One region of the Rhizobium sp. NLR8a genome, then DNA from elsewhere that is predicted to be linked to it. Evidence: predicted binding sites of a transcription regulator. Region 1 holds the regulator's gene; the other holds the start of a gene.
The links. Region 1 encodes LexA, which represses DNA repair genes until DNA is damaged. Its sites were predicted from a motif close to TGTTCNNNNTGTGTTCNG; they were not measured.
Positions count from the first base shown of each region.

Region 2: a site for LexA is predicted at 1,972-1,989, ahead of HJC04_RS08645 (YifB family Mg chelatase-like AAA ATPase). Genes of this name have one in related genera too.

Region 1 covers NZ_JABDWI010000007.1:203,435-211,321, forward strand. The annotation lists gene lpxA (acyl-ACP--UDP-N-acetylglucosamine O-acyltransferase) at 1-47, shown strand, start outside; gene HJC04_RS15315 (LpxI family protein) at 51-932, shown strand; gene lpxB (lipid-A-disaccharide synthase) at 929-2,098, shown strand; gene gltA (citrate synthase) at 2,126-3,415, opposite strand; gene HJC04_RS15330 (ComEC/Rec2 family competence protein) at 3,705-6,137, shown strand; gene lexA (transcriptional repressor LexA) at 6,118-6,837, opposite strand; gene HJC04_RS15340 (VOC family protein) at 7,033-7,887, shown strand, end outside.
Region 2 covers NZ_JABDWI010000004.1:75,200-83,086, forward strand. The annotation lists gene HJC04_RS08630 (YraN family protein) at 1-270, shown strand, start outside; gene HJC04_RS08635 (cupin domain-containing protein) at 388-891, shown strand; gene gshB (glutathione synthase) at 979-1,926, shown strand; gene HJC04_RS08645 (YifB family Mg chelatase-like AAA ATPase) at 2,081-3,613, shown strand; gene cysK (cysteine synthase A) at 3,723-4,685, opposite strand; gene HJC04_RS08655 (LysE family translocator) at 4,830-5,447, opposite strand; gene HJC04_RS08660 (DMT family transporter) at 5,562-6,461, opposite strand; gene HJC04_RS08665 (Lrp/AsnC family transcriptional regulator) at 6,574-7,038, shown strand; gene HJC04_RS08670 (hypothetical protein) at 7,124-7,887, opposite strand, start outside.

The DNA.
Region 1 (7,887 bases):
ACAGCGACCGCGCACTGTCCTCGCCGACCCGGGGGCAGAAGGGCTAGTCCGTGGCTTTAACAGGCGACACCGCTGCGGGCCGGTTGGCGATCATCGCCGGCGGTGGCCTTCTGCCTTGCTATGTCGCCGAAGCCGCGCGCGCGGCTGGCGAAAATCCCGTTATCGTCGCGCTGAAGGACGAAAGTGATCCACGTTGGGAAGGCTATGATCACGCCGTTATCGGCATCGGCGATTTCGCCGCCCTTGAGGGCCTCTTCAACCGATATGGCGTCGGACGTGTGGTGATGTCGGGAAGTGTGCGCCGCCGGCCGGAATGGCGCGAGGTGCGCCCGACGTTGCGCATTCTGATGAAGGTCCCGGCCGCCATTCGCACATTGCTCTCAGGCGGCGACGATACGGTTCTGCAGATGGTGATCCGGTTGATCGAGGGGAACGGGCGGCGGGTCGTCGGCGCCCACGAGATCGCCCCCGACCTGCTCGCTTCCGTTGGCCCGCTTGGTGCCGCCGCCCCCGGCGAGGAAGACCGGCGAGATATCAGCCGAGCCGCCGATGCCGCCGAGACGCTTGGCCGGCTGGATGTCGGGCAGGGTGCAGTCAGCATCGGCGGGCGCGTTGTCGCGCTGGAAGGACTTGAGGGCACAGATGAGATGCTGGACCGTGTTGCCGGCCTCAGGACCGCCGGACGGATTTCGCCGCGCCGCCGCGGCGTGCTCGTCAAGCTCTGCAAGCCGCAACAGGACATTCGCGCTGACCTGCCGGCGATCGGCGTTGCCACAATCCTGAACGCTGCGAAAGCCGGCCTTGCCGGCATCGCAATCGAGGCCGGTCGCTCGCTGGTGCTTGATCGGACCGCGGTCATCAGCGCCGCCGACGAGGCTGGGTTGTTCGTCTGCGGCATCGATCGTGGTCTGCCGGCATGGGGGCTCGAATGAACGGAGCGCCGCTGAAGATCGCCGTCATTGCCGGGGAAGTGTCGGGCGATCTGCTTGGCGCCGATCTCATCGCGGCGCTGAAGCGGATTTACAGCGGGCCGGTGGAACTTGTCGGCGTTGGCGGCGAGGGGCTGCAGGCGGAGGGGTTGAAATCCCTGTTCGATTTTTCCGAGCTGTCGATCATGGGCATCACCCAGGTGCTGAGCCGGCTGCCAAGGCTGTTTGGCCTGATCCGTCAAACCACGGCTGAGATCGTCGCCGCAAAGCCGGATATCCTTGTCATCATCGACAGTCCCGATTTCACCCATCGCGTCGCCAAGCGCGTGCGCACCGCGTTGCCCGATCTGCCGGTCGTCAATTACGTCTGTCCGAGCGTCTGGGCCTGGAAGGAATATCGCGCCACGCGCATGCTCGCCTATGTCGATCACGTGCTTGCCGTCCTGCCCTTTGAACCGGCAGCCATGCAGCGCCTCAATGGGCCGGCGACGACCTACGTCGGGCATCGTCTGGTCGCCGACCCAGCGCTGCTGGAGACACGTCGCCTGCGCCTGGGAAGGCAGCCAGGTAACGGTCCGATCCTGCTTCTTCCTGGCTCGCGCTCCTCCGAGATCCAGAAGCTTCTGCCTTACTTCGAGATCGCCGCGAATGAACTCGTCGCCCGCAATGGGCCGACACGCTTCATTCTGCCGACGGTGACGCACAGGCAAGCGCTTGTCCACGAAATCACGGCGGCGTGGGCGGTAAAGCCGGAAATCGTCGTCGGCGCGCAAGCAAAATGGAAGGCCTTTGCCGAGGCCGATGCGGCCATGGCGGCGTCCGGAACCGTTATTCTCGAACTCGCCCTTGCCGACGTTCCCGTCGTCTCCGCCTACAAGGTCGACTGGATCATGCGCATGCTGACATCGGGCATCAAGACCTGGACCGGTGCGCTGCCGAACCTGATCGCCGATTACCCGGTCGTGCCGGAATATCTGAACGATGTCGTTCGCGGTGCAAGCCTTGCGCGCTGGATGGAAAGGCTGTCGGCCGACACCTATCAGCTTAAGGCGATGAAGGAAGGCTACGAGCTCATCTGGCAGCGCATGCAGACGGAAAAGCCGCCCGGCGAACAGGCCGCCGAAATCCTTCTCGACGTTTTGAACAAGAAAAAACCCGGCCATTCCTGACCGGGTTTCTTTTGAGCTCTGAAGCGATCAGCGCTTCGAAACCGGGATGTAGTCGCGCTTCGGTTCGCCGACATAGAGCTGGCGCGGACGGCCGATGCGCTGTTCCGGATCCTCGATCATCTCGTTCCACTGGGCGATCCAGCCGACGGTGCGGGCAAGCGCGAAGAGCACGGTGAACATGGTGGTGGGGAAGCCCAGCGCCTTCAGCGTGATGCCGGAATAGAAGTCGATATTGGGATAGAGCTTCTTCTCGATGAAATATTCGTCGGTGAGCGCAATGCGCTCCAGCTCCATCGCAACTTCCAGCAACGGATCGTCCTTGATGCCAAGTTCGCCAAGCACTTCATGCGTCGTCTTCTGCATGATCTTGGCGCGCGGATCATAGTTCTTATAGACGCGGTGGCCGAAGCCCATCAGCCGGAACGGATCGTTCTTGTCCTTGGCGCGGGCGACATATTCCGGAATGCGGTCAACGGTGCCGATTTCTGTCAGCATGTTGAGAGCCGCTTCGTTGGCGCCGCCATGGGCGGGGCCCCAGAGGCAAGCGATGCCGGCAGCGATGCAGGCGAACGGATTGGCGCCCGACGAACCGGCGAGACGGACGGTCGAGGTCGAAGCGTTCTGCTCGTGATCGGCATGCAGGATGAAGATGCGGTCCATGGCGCGGGCAAGCACCGGATTGACCACATATTCCTCGCAGGGGACGGCAAAGCACATGCGCAGGAAGTTCGACGCATAGTCGAGGTCGTTCTTCGGGTAAACGAAGGGCTGGCCGATATGATACTTGTAGGCCATAGCGGCAAGCGTCGGCATCTTGGCGATCATGCGCAGGCTGGCGACCATGCGCTGGTGCGGATCGGTGATGTCTGTGGAGTCGTGATAGAAGGCCGACAGGGCGCCGACACAGCCGCACATCACAGCCATCGGATGCGCATCACGGCGGAAGCCGGTGAAGAAGCGGCTCATCTGCTCATGCACCATCGTGTGGTGCGTGACGCGATAGTCGAAGTCCTTCTTCTGCGCGGCCGTCGGCAGTTCGCCGTAGAGCAGGAGGTAGCAGACCTCGAGGAAGTCGCCGTGCTCGGCAAGCTGCTCGATTGGATAGCCGCGGTGCAGCAGCACACCTTCGTCACCGTCGATATAGGTGATTTTGGATTCACAGGATGCGGTCGAGGTGAAGCCCGGATCGTAAGTGAAGGAAGCGGTGTTTTTGTAGAGGGCACCGATGTCGATGACGCTCGGGCCGATCGTGCCGCTTTTAACGGCGAGGTCGACTGATTTGTCACCGATTTTTATTGTAGCGCTTTGATCCGTCATGCTGATCCTCCGAAATGTCGGTGGCGCCACAAAAGCGCCATAGGGGTTAAGCGTCCTTTCCGATAGCTATATGATCGTGACGCTAATGCCAAGTTACCGTGATGGCATTTTGTGCATTGCGGCATCACCTTTTAGGCACCGCAGCGATGAGCCGCACGCATAACGGAAGCCGATGATTCGACTTGCCTTTTGCTCCTTTGGGTTTTCCTTCGTATTTCAACCGATTATTCTTGCCGGATTTGCGTGAAGGTTGCATTCTGGCGACTTCGCGGGGCATTTTGGGCGGCGCATGCAGGAACAGACGACAGCCGAATTGCGGCCGCAAGTGGGCGCCGGCCTTGCCGATCCGCCGAATTTTCCTGCGCCTGCGGTGGTGACTCAATCGGTAAGGACGCAGTCGCAGACCCCGTTGCGTCATCGGCTGCTGGCCGCCGCCCGGCAATCGCTGCCTGCCGGAGCCTACATGCTGGGCGAAGAGGCCGATTATGGCCGAATGCTGCTGTTCTCGCCGGTCTTCCTCGGAGCCGGCTCGGCCTTCTGGTTTCTTGCGGCATCGGATTTGCCCCTCGTTCCATCGCTGCTCTGCTTGCTGGTGTCGGCGGCCGCGGTTTTCCTCACCGGTCCCAGCCGGCCGGCCTTGCGCGCAAGTTTGATGGCGCTGGCACTTTTCGCCGGCGGCATGCTCTCGGCTCAGTTTGAGAGCTGGCGGGCTTCGACGGTGATCCTCGATTCATCCGTGACGACGACGGTGACCGGCCGTGTCGAACGGCGGGAAGGGGACGGCCGCGGGCGCTGGCGCTACATTCTTGCCGTCACAGGCACCGAGGCTCCGGAGCTGAAACGGCCGCCGAGACGCATCACCGCGATCGTCCGGGGCGCCGATGCGCCTTTCGAAATCGGCGACATCATCACCGGCAAGGCACGGCTGACACCGCCGGCGGGCCCCGCACTTCCCGCGCTCAACGATTTCTCCTTCGGTGCCTATTTCGACGGCATCGGTGCCAACGGTTTCTTCTATGGTGCGCCGGAGAAACTCGACTTGGAGGCAGGCCCGCAGGCGGCCAGCTCGACGTCGGACGCTCTGCTCGAATGGCTCTACCGGCTGCGCAGCAGCATCGGCGACCGCATAAGATCGATCCTGCCCGGCGATACCGGCGCTTTTGCCGCTGCTCTGGTGACGGATGAACGGCGCGCCATCTCGAAGACGACGACGGAGGCGCTGCGCCAGTCCGGCCTTGCCCATATCGTCGCGATCTCGGGCCTCAACATGGCGCTGTCGGCCGGCATCTTCTTCGTCGGCTTCCGCATGCTGCTCTGCCTCTTTCCCGGCGTCGCCCAAGCCTATCCGACAAAGAAGATCGCCGCCGCCGGTGCGCTCATGGCCGTCACCGCCTATTACCTGATCTCCGGTTTCGGGGTTTCGGCCGAGCGCGCTTTTATCATGATGACCATCATGCTGATTGCCGTCTTCTTCGATCGGCCGTCGATCAGCCTGCGCAATGTCGTTCTCTCTGCGCTCATCATCATCGCCATTTCACCTTCGGAAGTATTGGGACCGAGCTTTCAGATGTCCTTTGCCGCGACATTGGCTTTGGTATCGGGCTATCAGCTGTGGAAGGACAGGCGTGTCCGTGAAAACGCTTTCCTGAAATTGCCGATCATCAGGCCGGTGGTTGTCGTCGCCGGTTTCTTCGGCGGCGTCTTCCTGACCTCGCTGATCGGCGGTTTTTCCACCGCCCTGTTTTCGATCGAGCATTTTCATCGCCTGACGGCTTACGGCCTGCCGGCAAACCTTGCGACGATGCCGATCATCTCCTTCATCGTCATGCCGGCCGGGCTGCTGGCGATGCTGCTCATGCCCTTCGGGCTGGATGCTCCGCTCTGGACGGTGGTCGGATTCGGCCTCGATCTGGTGATTGCGGTTGCCAAGACGGTGTCCGGCTGGGGCGGCGATATCGGCATCGGCCGCTTGCCCGCCTGGTATTTCGCAGTGGCGGTGGCAGGCTTTCTGCTGCTGACGCTGCTGCGCACCCGGCTGCGCCATGTCGGCACATCCATCATCGCCGTCTCGACACTCACCGTACTGCTGCTGCCGGCTCCCCGCCCGCCGGATCTGGTGATTTCGGAGGATGGTGGTCTGGTTGCGGTCGTTGCGGCTGAGGCAATCGCGTCCAACCGTGAAAACCCGCCGGATTTCATCTTCGACCAGTGGCAGCGAGCGCTGGTCCTGCCGACACATGTTCCACCGAAGATGCTGGATGGTCCGGCTATCCCGCCGGAAGGAGAAGACCGCCGAGTCAGGCTTTCCCGCGATCAGCAGAACGAAGCGAGCGCAGCGATGCGGGCAGCCGCAGCAGGCGGTGAAGCAAACCGGTTTTCCTGCGTCAAGAAGGCGTGGTGCACATCACGACTCGGCAATGGCCATATCGTCACCGTCATCGACAATGCCGCCTATCTCGGCCCGGCCTGCGATACGGCCGATATCGTCGTGACCTCGGTCCGCCTGCGTTTCAACAGCTGCCGTTCAGGCGGGACGCTCTTCACCGGCGAGACGCTCCGCAGGACCGGTTCCGTCGAATTGCGCTTCGCCGATGCCGGCCTGCAGGTCGCAACCGCATTCGAGGCGCTATCGCGGCCATGGATGCGCCATCGCGCCTATGATTGGCGCAAAGACAGTTTTACCGAATCCGGTCCGGCTGCTGTCAGTGATAACGGCGAATGAGGCCGACGAGCTTGCCCTGCACCTTGACGCGGTCCGGCCCGAAAATCCGGGTCTCGTAAGCCGGGTTGGCGGCTTCCAACGCGATCGAGGCGCCCTTCCGGCGGAAGCGTTTCAGCGTTGCTTCCTCGTCGTCGACGAGGGCAACGACGATGTCGCCGGGACTTGCGGTGCTGCCGTTGCGGATGATCACGGTGTCGCCGTCGAAGATGCCGGCGTCGATCATCGAATCGCCCTTGACCTCCAGCGCGTAGTGCTCACCGGAGCCAAGCATGTCCGCGGGAATGACGATGTCATGCGTGTTGTTCTGGATCGCCGAGATCGGAACGCCGGCGGCGATTCTTCCCATGACCGGCACGGAGACAGAGTTGCCGTTGTCGGCGACCGGCTTTGCGGCAGCGGGGGCGGCGACCGGCTGGGGTTTGCCGAGGCTGCCCTCGATGACGCTCGGCGAAAAACCGCGGCGCTGTTGCAGGCTGGGGTTATAGGCCTCCGGAAGCTTGATCACTTCAAGCGCCCGGGCGCGATTCGGTAGGCGGCGAATGAAGCCGCGCTCCTCGAGCGCCGTGATCAGGCGGTGAATGCCGGATTTCGAGGCGAGATCCAGGGCATCCTTCATTTCGTCGAAGGAGGGAGGGACGCCGGATTCCTTCATGCGCTCATGAATGAAAAGGAGAAGCTCCTGTTGTTTGCGCGTGAGCATCGACGTCAGACCCCTGATTGAAACAAATCCAGAACAGACACTATATGTTCCATATGTGTTCCGCAAGTAGCTAAATTTCCGTAAAACTTCGGGCCAACTCGTCGAGATTTTTAATTTCATTCGACGGGATTGGCGCACATCGCTTGCATTCGGGGAGGGGCTGTCGCACATCTTTGCCCCTTTCAGGAGGATATCATGAACGCGCATTCCGCCAAGTCGCATCCGCTGGATCACGTCGTGCTGCCGGTGGTCAATATCGATCTGGCGCGTGAGAGGCTCGGCAAGCTCGGTTTCACCGTCGCCGCCGATGGGCGCCATCCCTTCGGAACGGAGAATGCCTGCGTCTTTTTCGCCGACAAGACCTATCTGGAGCCGCTTGGCGTGGCGAGCGTCGAGGAGAGCGAGGCAGCGGCCCGCCACGGCAATGTCTTCATCGCCCGCAATCGCGCCTTCCGCTTCCGCTGCGGCGAGGAGGGATTGTCTGCGCTGGCCTTCCTCAGCGAGGATGCCGGCCTCGATCATAAGCGCTTCGTCAGCAACGGCGCGAGCGCCGGCGAGATGTTGCAATTCAGCCGGCCGATGCGGATGCCGGATGGTTCGGAGACCGTCGGCAGCTTCAAGCTGGCCTTTGCAGCTGATCTGCGCGCACCCGATTTCTTTCTCTTTACCTGCCAGCGCATCAATTCCTTCCCGACAGATCGCGCCGCGCTGGAGACGCATGCCAATGGCGTGATCGGCATTGCCGAGATCGCGCTTTGTGCGCCGGACCCGGCGGCATTCGCCGCCTTCGTCGGGCTTGCGATAGGGCAGGCGGCGGCGGAGAAAACCGGTTTCGGCGTGAATATCGCGGCATCAAATGCGAAGATCAGCCTGATGACGCCCGAAGGGCTGGAGGCCTATTTCGAGCTTGCCGTCTCATCCGCCGATCGTGGTCTGCGCGGCCGGGTAATCCTCTTCACCGTCGCCGATCTTGCCGTGACAGAAGCGCATTTGGGTGCTAACGGGATCACATTCACGCGCAAGAACAATCGCATTCTGGTGAAGTCTACG
Region 2 (7,887 bases), on a different contig from region 1:
CGCATCCTGGCGCTGCGCCACCGCACCCGGCTCGGCGAGATCGATATCGTCGCCCGCAAGGGCGATCTCGCCGTCTTCGTCGAGGTCAAGGCCCGCCATGGCGAGGCTGCGGCCATCGACGCCGTCTCTCTCGCCGCGCAGAAGCGGATCCGGGCGGCAAGCGATCTCTGGCTCGCCCGCCAGGCCGATCACGCCCGCCTTTCCCAGCGCTACGATATCGTCGCGGTCATGCCCGGCCGGTTGCCGCGGCACTTTCCCGACGCCTTCTGAGCGCTTTGCCCGGCCGAGTTTCCGGATTGTTAAAATTTTAGTCCCGGGTTGAACGAGCTCCTTACCTCTCTCTGCTACCCACCATCGCGGTAGGGATTAAGAATTGGGGGTTGTTGCGTGGCCTGGAAGATGATGCTTGCAAGTGCGGTCGGCATGGCTGCGCGCTCGGTGCCTTATATCGCGCTGAAGCCGGCCGGGAAGTCCTTCGTCGCGCATGCGAGCGACCACCTGCCGCTGAAATCGACGCCGATCAATCCCGACTGGATCATCAGCGGCAATCCGGAAGCCCGCACCGCCGAACATTCGCGCGGCCATGACGAGGCGTCGCTGACGGCGATCTGGGACTGCACGGCGGGCGAATTCCGCTGGTATTTCGGCTGGGACGAGACCGTGATGATCCTCGAAGGCGAGGTCCATATCACCGCCGAGGACGGCACGGAACGGACCCTGTGCGCCGGCGACGTCGCCTTTTTCGCAGGTGGAACCTGGGCGAGCTGGCGGGTCGACAGTTACGTCCGCAAGGTCGCCTTCCTGCGCAAGCCTTTCCCGAAGCCTTTGGCAATCGCCTACCGTCTGCGCAACATGCTGCGCAACGGCGGCAGCCAGGGCATCGCCGCCTGAAAATGGCGACTGCCGCAAGCCTTCGATGACCGTTGCGTTTGATGCCGGGCCGACCTACATCTGTCCGGCATTCAGCGAGGGACGGAAATGGCCAAGATCACCAATGTAGCGGTCCAGATGGATCATGTCGCCGGCATCAATATCGCAGGGGACTCCACCTTCGCCATGAGCCTGGAGGCGCAGGCGCGCGGCTACAGGCTCTTCCATTATACCCCCGAGCGCCTGAGCTTCCGCGACGGCAAGCTCTTTGCCAGCGTCGAGCCGATGCTGCTGCGTGACGTCAAGGGCGATCACTTCGAACTCGGCGCGCCCGAGCGCGTCGATCTCTCGACCATGGACGTGGTGCTGCTGCGCCAGGATCCGCCCTTCGACATGGCCTATATCACCTCGACGCATCTCCTCGAGCGCATCCATCCGAAGACGCTCGTCGTCAACGATCCGGCTTGGGTGCGCAATTCACCGGAGAAGATCTTCGTCACCGAATTCGCCGATCTGATGCCGAAGACGCTGATCACCAAGGATCCCGCCGAAATCCGCCGCTTCCGCGACGAGATGGGCGACATCATCTTGAAGCCGCTCTACGGCAATGGCGGCGCCGGCGTCTTCCATTCGACCCGCGACGACCGCAACCTCTCCTCACTGCTGGAAATGTTCGGCCAACTCTTCCGCGAGCCCTTCATCGCCCAGCAATATCTGCCCGACGTGCGCAAGGGCGACAAGCGTATTATCCTTGTCGACGGCGAGTTTGCCGGTGCCATCAACCGCGTGCCGGCCGAGCATGACAGCCGCTCCAACATGCATGTCGGCGGCCGCGCCGAGGCGACCGAACTGACGCCGCGCGAAAAGGAAATCTGCGCCCGCATCGGCCCCGCGCTGAGGGAACGCGGCTTCCTGCTCGTCGGCATCGACGTGATCGGCGATTACATGACCGAGATCAACGTCACCTCGCCGACCGGCATCCGCGAGGTCAGGAAGTTCGGCGGCGCCGATATCGCGGCCCTGCTCTGGGACGCGATCGAGCGCAAGCGCGGCTGAGGCTGCGATCGGGTGCAACCGCGATTACTGCTGCTTATCCGCCTGCGTTCTTTTATTGTTCTTGTTTTAGTCCTGCTTCCGTGCCAGATTGCAACCGCTGGCTTTCAACGGCCACGGGGCGGTCTCTAAGAGTTTGCGGGACAAGGGTGGGCATATGGTCGCGCGTGTCAGTACGGTAGCATTCCAGGGCATCGAAGGCGTGCCGGTCGAGGTCCAGGTCATGATCGCGCCTGGCAAGGTCGGCATGCAGATCGTCGGCCTGCCTGACAAGGCGGTCGCTGAAAGCCGCGAGCGCGTTCAGGCCGCCCTTCACGCCTCCGGCCTGGCGCTGCCGGGCAAACGGGTGACCGTCAACTTGGCGCCCGCCGATCTGCCGAAGGAAGGCTCGCACTTCGATCTGCCGATCGCACTCGCGCTGATGGCGGCGCTCGGCGCCATTCCTGGCGACGCGCTGACCGATTATGTCGTCGTCGGCGAACTCAACCTCGACGGAACGATCGCCGCGATCGCCGGCGCGCTGCCGGCCGCGATCGGCGCCAATGCGCTCGGCAAGGGGCTGATCTGCCCGGCCGAAAGCGGCGCGGAAGCCGCCTGGGCCGGCGCCGAGGTCGATATTCTCGCACCGCGCAGCCTGATTGCCCTTGCCAATCATTTTCGCGGCACGCAGGTGCTCTCCCGGCCGGAGCCGTCGATCCGCGCCAATGCCGCCAACCTGCCGGATCTTGCCGAGATCAAGGGCCAGGAAAGCGCAAAACGTGCGCTCGAGGTGGCGGCCGCCGGCGGCCACAATCTCCTGATGGTCGGGCCTCCCGGTTCCGGCAAATCGATGCTGGCGTCGCGGCTGCCGTCGATCCTGCCGCCGCTTTCGCCCGCCGAACTGCTTGAAGTGTCGATGGTCCATTCGATCGCCGGCCAGCTCACCGGCGGCAAGCTGTCCGATCGCCGGCCCTTCCGCACCCCGCATCATTCCGCCACCATGGCCGCCCTTGTCGGCGGCGGTCTGCGCGCCCGGCCGGGCGAGGCCTCGCTCGCCCATCACGGCGTGCTCTTCCTCGACGAGTTCCCCGAGTTCACGCCGCAGGCGCTCGATGCGCTGCGCCAGCCGCTCGAAGGCGGCGAATGCGTCATTGCGCGCGCCAATCACCGCGTCTCCTATCCGGCGAAATTCCAGCTGATCGCGGCGATGAACCCCTGCCGCTGCGGCATGGCCGGTGAGCCCGGCCATACCTGCGCCCGTGGCCCGCGCTGCATGAGCGACTACCAGGCCCGCATCTCCGGGCCGCTGATGGACCGCATCGATATCCGCATCGATGTGCCGGCCGTCTCCGCCGCCGATCTGATCCGCCCGATGGCGGCCGAGGCCAGCGCCGATGTCGCCCGCCGCGTCGCCCGCGCCCGCGAGCTCCAGCAGGAGCGCTTCGCGCGCGCCGGCGCCAGGGATATCGGCACCAATGCCCGCTGCTCCACATCAATGATCGAAAAACTCGCCGAGCCCGATGCGAGCGGCCTGCAACTCCTGCGCGACGCCGCCGAGAAGATGAAATTCTCCGCCCGCGGCTACCACCGCGTCCTCAAGGTCGCCCGCACGCTCGCCGATCTCGACGACAAACCGACCGTTGGCCGTTTGCATCTGGCTGAGGCGATCTCCTACCGGATCGCCGGCGAGAGGTTGACGGCGGCCGCCTGAGCGCAAGCGAATAGGGAGTTGCGAATAGCGACTAGTTAATCGGCTTGCCCGCCGCAAAGCAGGTTACATCCTATTCGCTATTCGCTATTCGCTATTCGCTATTCGCTATTCAGCTCCCCAACCCCTCAAACAGCGCCGTCGACAAATACCGTTCCGCAAAAGACGGTATGATGATGACGATATTCTTGCCGGCATTTTCCGGCCGGCTGCCGACCTTGATCGCCGCCGTCAGCGCCGCGCCGGAGGAGATGCCGACCGGCACGCCTTCGAGCCTTGCGATGAGGCGGGCCTGTTCGAAGGCCTCGTCGTTGGTGACGGTCACGACCTCGTCATAGATGCCGGTATCGAGGATCTTCGGCGCGAAGCCGGCGCCGATTCCCTGGATCTTGTGCGGGCCGGGATTACCGCCTGAGAGCACCGGCGAATCGGCAGGCTCGACGGCGATGATCTGGATCTCGGGCTTGTGGCTCTTCAGCACCTGGCCGACGCCGGTGATCGTGCCGCCGGTGCCGATGCCCGAGACGACGATATCGACCGTGCCGTCGGTATCGTTCCAGATTTCCTCGGCCGTCGTCTTGCGGTGGATCTCGGGATTGGCCGGGTTTTCGAACTGCTGCGGAATGATGGCGTCGGGAAGGGAGGCGGCGAGCTCCTCGGCCTTGGCGATGGCGCCCTTCATGCCCTTCGACCCTTCCGTCAGCACCAGCTCGGCGCCGAGCAGCGCCAGCATCTTGCGGCGTTCGACCGACATGGTCTCGGGCATGGTGAGGATCAGCCGGTATCCCTTGGCGGCGGCGGCAAAGGCGAGTGCGATGCCGGTATTGCCCGAGGTCGGCTCGATCAGCACCGTTTTGCCTGATGTGATCTTGCCTTGCGATTCCAGGCTTTCGATCATTGCCACACCGATGCGGTCCTTGACGGATGCGATCGGATTGAAGAATTCGAGCTTGCCGATCAGGTTTGCCACCACACCCTTTTCCCGCGCCAGCTTGTCGAAGCGCACCAGCGGCGTGTCGCCGATGGTCTCGGTGATCGAGGAATAGATGCGGCCGCGGCCGGGTTTGTGCGACATGGTTCTCTCCCTTTGGACTTCATTCCCTGAAATCGAGGAGGAGAATAGGGTCAAAGACGGAATGAGACCAGAGCGCGTTCGCGCCGGGCGGGGGTGGCGGAGAGAAAATAAGCTTTGAAAACCGCCTCTTGGCGGATGTTTATTTCAGGCTGCCCGCGTCGCGATGAACGCCGCCGTGCCCGCAAGGATGCCGGCTGCAACCCGGTTCAGCGCCCGCAGGGCGCGCGGCTGTTTCAGCATCGTGCGGGCGCGCGCGGCAAGCAGCATATAGGGCACCAGCACGGTGATCAGCACCACGAAGGTGACGGCGAGCAGAAGCGCATAGTCGCGCAGGGTGATATTGCCGATATCGATCAGCGTCGGCGCCAGTGCGACATAAAACAGCATCGTCTTCGGGTTGCCCAGCGTCACCAGCAGGCCGGAGAGGAAGGACAGGCCGACATTGCCGGATTTTTTCGCGGCAATATCCTGCGGCAGCAGCCCTGCCGTCCACAGTTTCCAGGCGATGTAGCCGAGATAAAGAGCGCCGGCGACCTTGATGATGAGGAAGACTTCCGCGAAGGTCTGCGCGACGAAAGCCAGGCCCAGAATGACCGCTGTGAGATAGGTCATATCGCCGAGCACCAGGCCGAGGCCCATGAAGAAGGTCTCGCGGAAATTCGAGCCGAGCGCACGCGCTACGATGGCGGTGATGCCGGGGCCGGGAATGGCCGCGGCGATGAACAACGCTCCGGCATAGGCAAGCAAGGCGGCAAAGCTCATGGGGTGGCTCCTCTTCCCCGCCGTTTTATATCCGCTGGGCCGTGCCATCAATCCACCGGCGCTGATGGATGCATCACCAGAAGGAATGCCTGCCGCCGCGTGCCTGCCGATACCTCAGCCCTGAAGCGCCCTCGGCCGCAGCCATCTTGGGCTCCAGCCGAGGTTCATGCCGGCGGCGGCAAGCAGGATGATTGCAGCGCCTGCGATCTGCATCGGCTGCAGCGCGTGGCCGAAGGCCAGCCGGTCGACGAGGATCGCGGCGATCGGATAGAGGAAGGACAGCGCCCCGGTCAGATGAGTCGGCAGCCGCTGGATCGCACCGTAGAGCAGCACATACATCAGCCCGGTATGGACGACGCCGATCGTCACCAGGATCGCCCAGCCGCCGGCATCGCCGGGAAGCTGCGAAAACGTCGTCATCGGCGCCAGCATCAGCATGCCGGTTGCGACCTGGATCAGCGCGATCAGATGTGGCGGCGTTCCTTTCAGCCATTTCGCGGCAAGGGCTGCCAGCGCGTAGAAGAAGGCCGCACCCAGCGCCATCAGGATGCCGAGGCCGTAGCCATCCGATGCCCCGCCGGCCTCAGGTTTCGCTTCGACGATGGCCGCCATGCCGGCAAAGGCGAGCGTCAGCCAGAACAGCTTGGCGGCGGTGATCTTCTCGCCGAGGAACAGCGCCCCGAGCACCAGCAGCATGAAGGGCTGGGTGTTGTAGACGGTCGTGGCGATCGAGATCGTCGCATGCGAATAGGAGGCGAAGAGCAGCAGCCAGTTGACGACGATGGCGACGCCGCCGAAAACCGCGATGCCGAAGGCGCGCAGCGTGATGATGCCGGGCCGCAGCAGTCCGAGGGCGCCGCAGATGACGAGCAGGGTCAGCGCGCCGAACAGGCAGCGCCAGAAAACCACACCGCTGACCGGCTGGCCCGACATGACGACGAACCAGCCGATCGTCCCCGAGATCAGCATCGCTGCCGTCATTTCCACCGAACCTCTTTTGATATCGCCGCTCATGGTCGCCTCCGTTTTTGCTGAGGTGATAATATTGCGGCTGTACGCGAAATTATATAAAGATAGGAATGAATTTCCCCGATGTTGCCTAATAATAAAAGGAAAGGAAACGCTGATGCCTAACGGCGCCCAGATGCTTGATGAAATCGATCAGACCATTCTCGAAGCGCTGGCCGGCAATGCCCGCATCTCGCTGAAGGAGCTGGCACAGCAGGTGGGCCTCTCCTCGCCCAGTGCCGCCGAGCGTCTGCGCCGGCTGGAGGAGCGCGGCGTCATCAAGGCCTTCACAATCGATCTCGATCCGGCCGCCGTCGGTTATCCGCTGCAGGCGATCATCCGCGTGCGGCCGCTGCCAGGACAGCTGCACATCGTCGAGCGCCTCATTCAGGAAATTCCCGAGATCGTCGAATGCGACAAGGTGACGGGCGAGGATTGTTTCATCGCCCGTCTGGTGGTGCGCTCGATGACCGAGCTCGACGGCATCCTCGACAAGGTTGCCGAACGGGCAGAGACCAACACCTCGATGATCAAGTCGTCGCCCGTCAAACGCCGTCTGCCGCCGCTTTCACGGAAAAGGTAGATATTGGCTGAGTAGGAGCCGAAATTCGCCATCGACGCGTCTCGTGCGAAAACTCGAGGCGGCGGCATCGACCAATCCACGGTCCTTAGTTGCCTTCCTTGAGAACTCCTCTCAGGCATTTCTCAAGCTGATTTTTTTTATCAACGGCGTCCCGACATTCACGAACGGCATATGCTGCCGCCATTTCAGCGTTGATCCTGAAGCCGGGAATCCTTCCGGGACTGAAAGTCGCGGCAGCTCGACCAAAGGCATCGGTAAGTCCGATTGATTGCAGCAGTACTCCATAAAGGCAACCTACAGGATTGACGTCGCGGTCGACGATAACATTGATAACCGGGTTTCCTATTCGGCTCTCATGATAGCATGTCGACGTGTCCGGCTTGCTTCGAAGCGTGTCTATGTCGTGGACTGCTATTTGGCCCAACTTTGCCAGTTCAAGCGCATCACGATCGATGAATACGTTGAGAGTCTGGGTGTTTGGCGGCTGGTTCTGATCGTTGAACGGTGCATACGGCGTTGCAGGCGAGTAATCGATGGATCGACTAGCATCGAAATTGATACCGATTTCCGCGTAAGCCCCGATCGCAGAGAAGACGCGCAAAAGCTCAATCTGTAAGGATTGAACATCGCTCCTCTCCATACCCTTCACGTTGAGGACGATGTTCATCTCGATTGTTTTGTCGATGTCGAGAATCGGCGCTGTCGACTTCGCCATGGCAAAAGCCACGATCTCTTCCACAGACAAAGATGAGCGAATTGACTGAAGCTTTGTTGAATCGATCGCAAGCGCCGGCGTCGCAATCAGCGCTGCCGCTAGACCCATCACTACGCCCCATCGCGCTTTCTTGA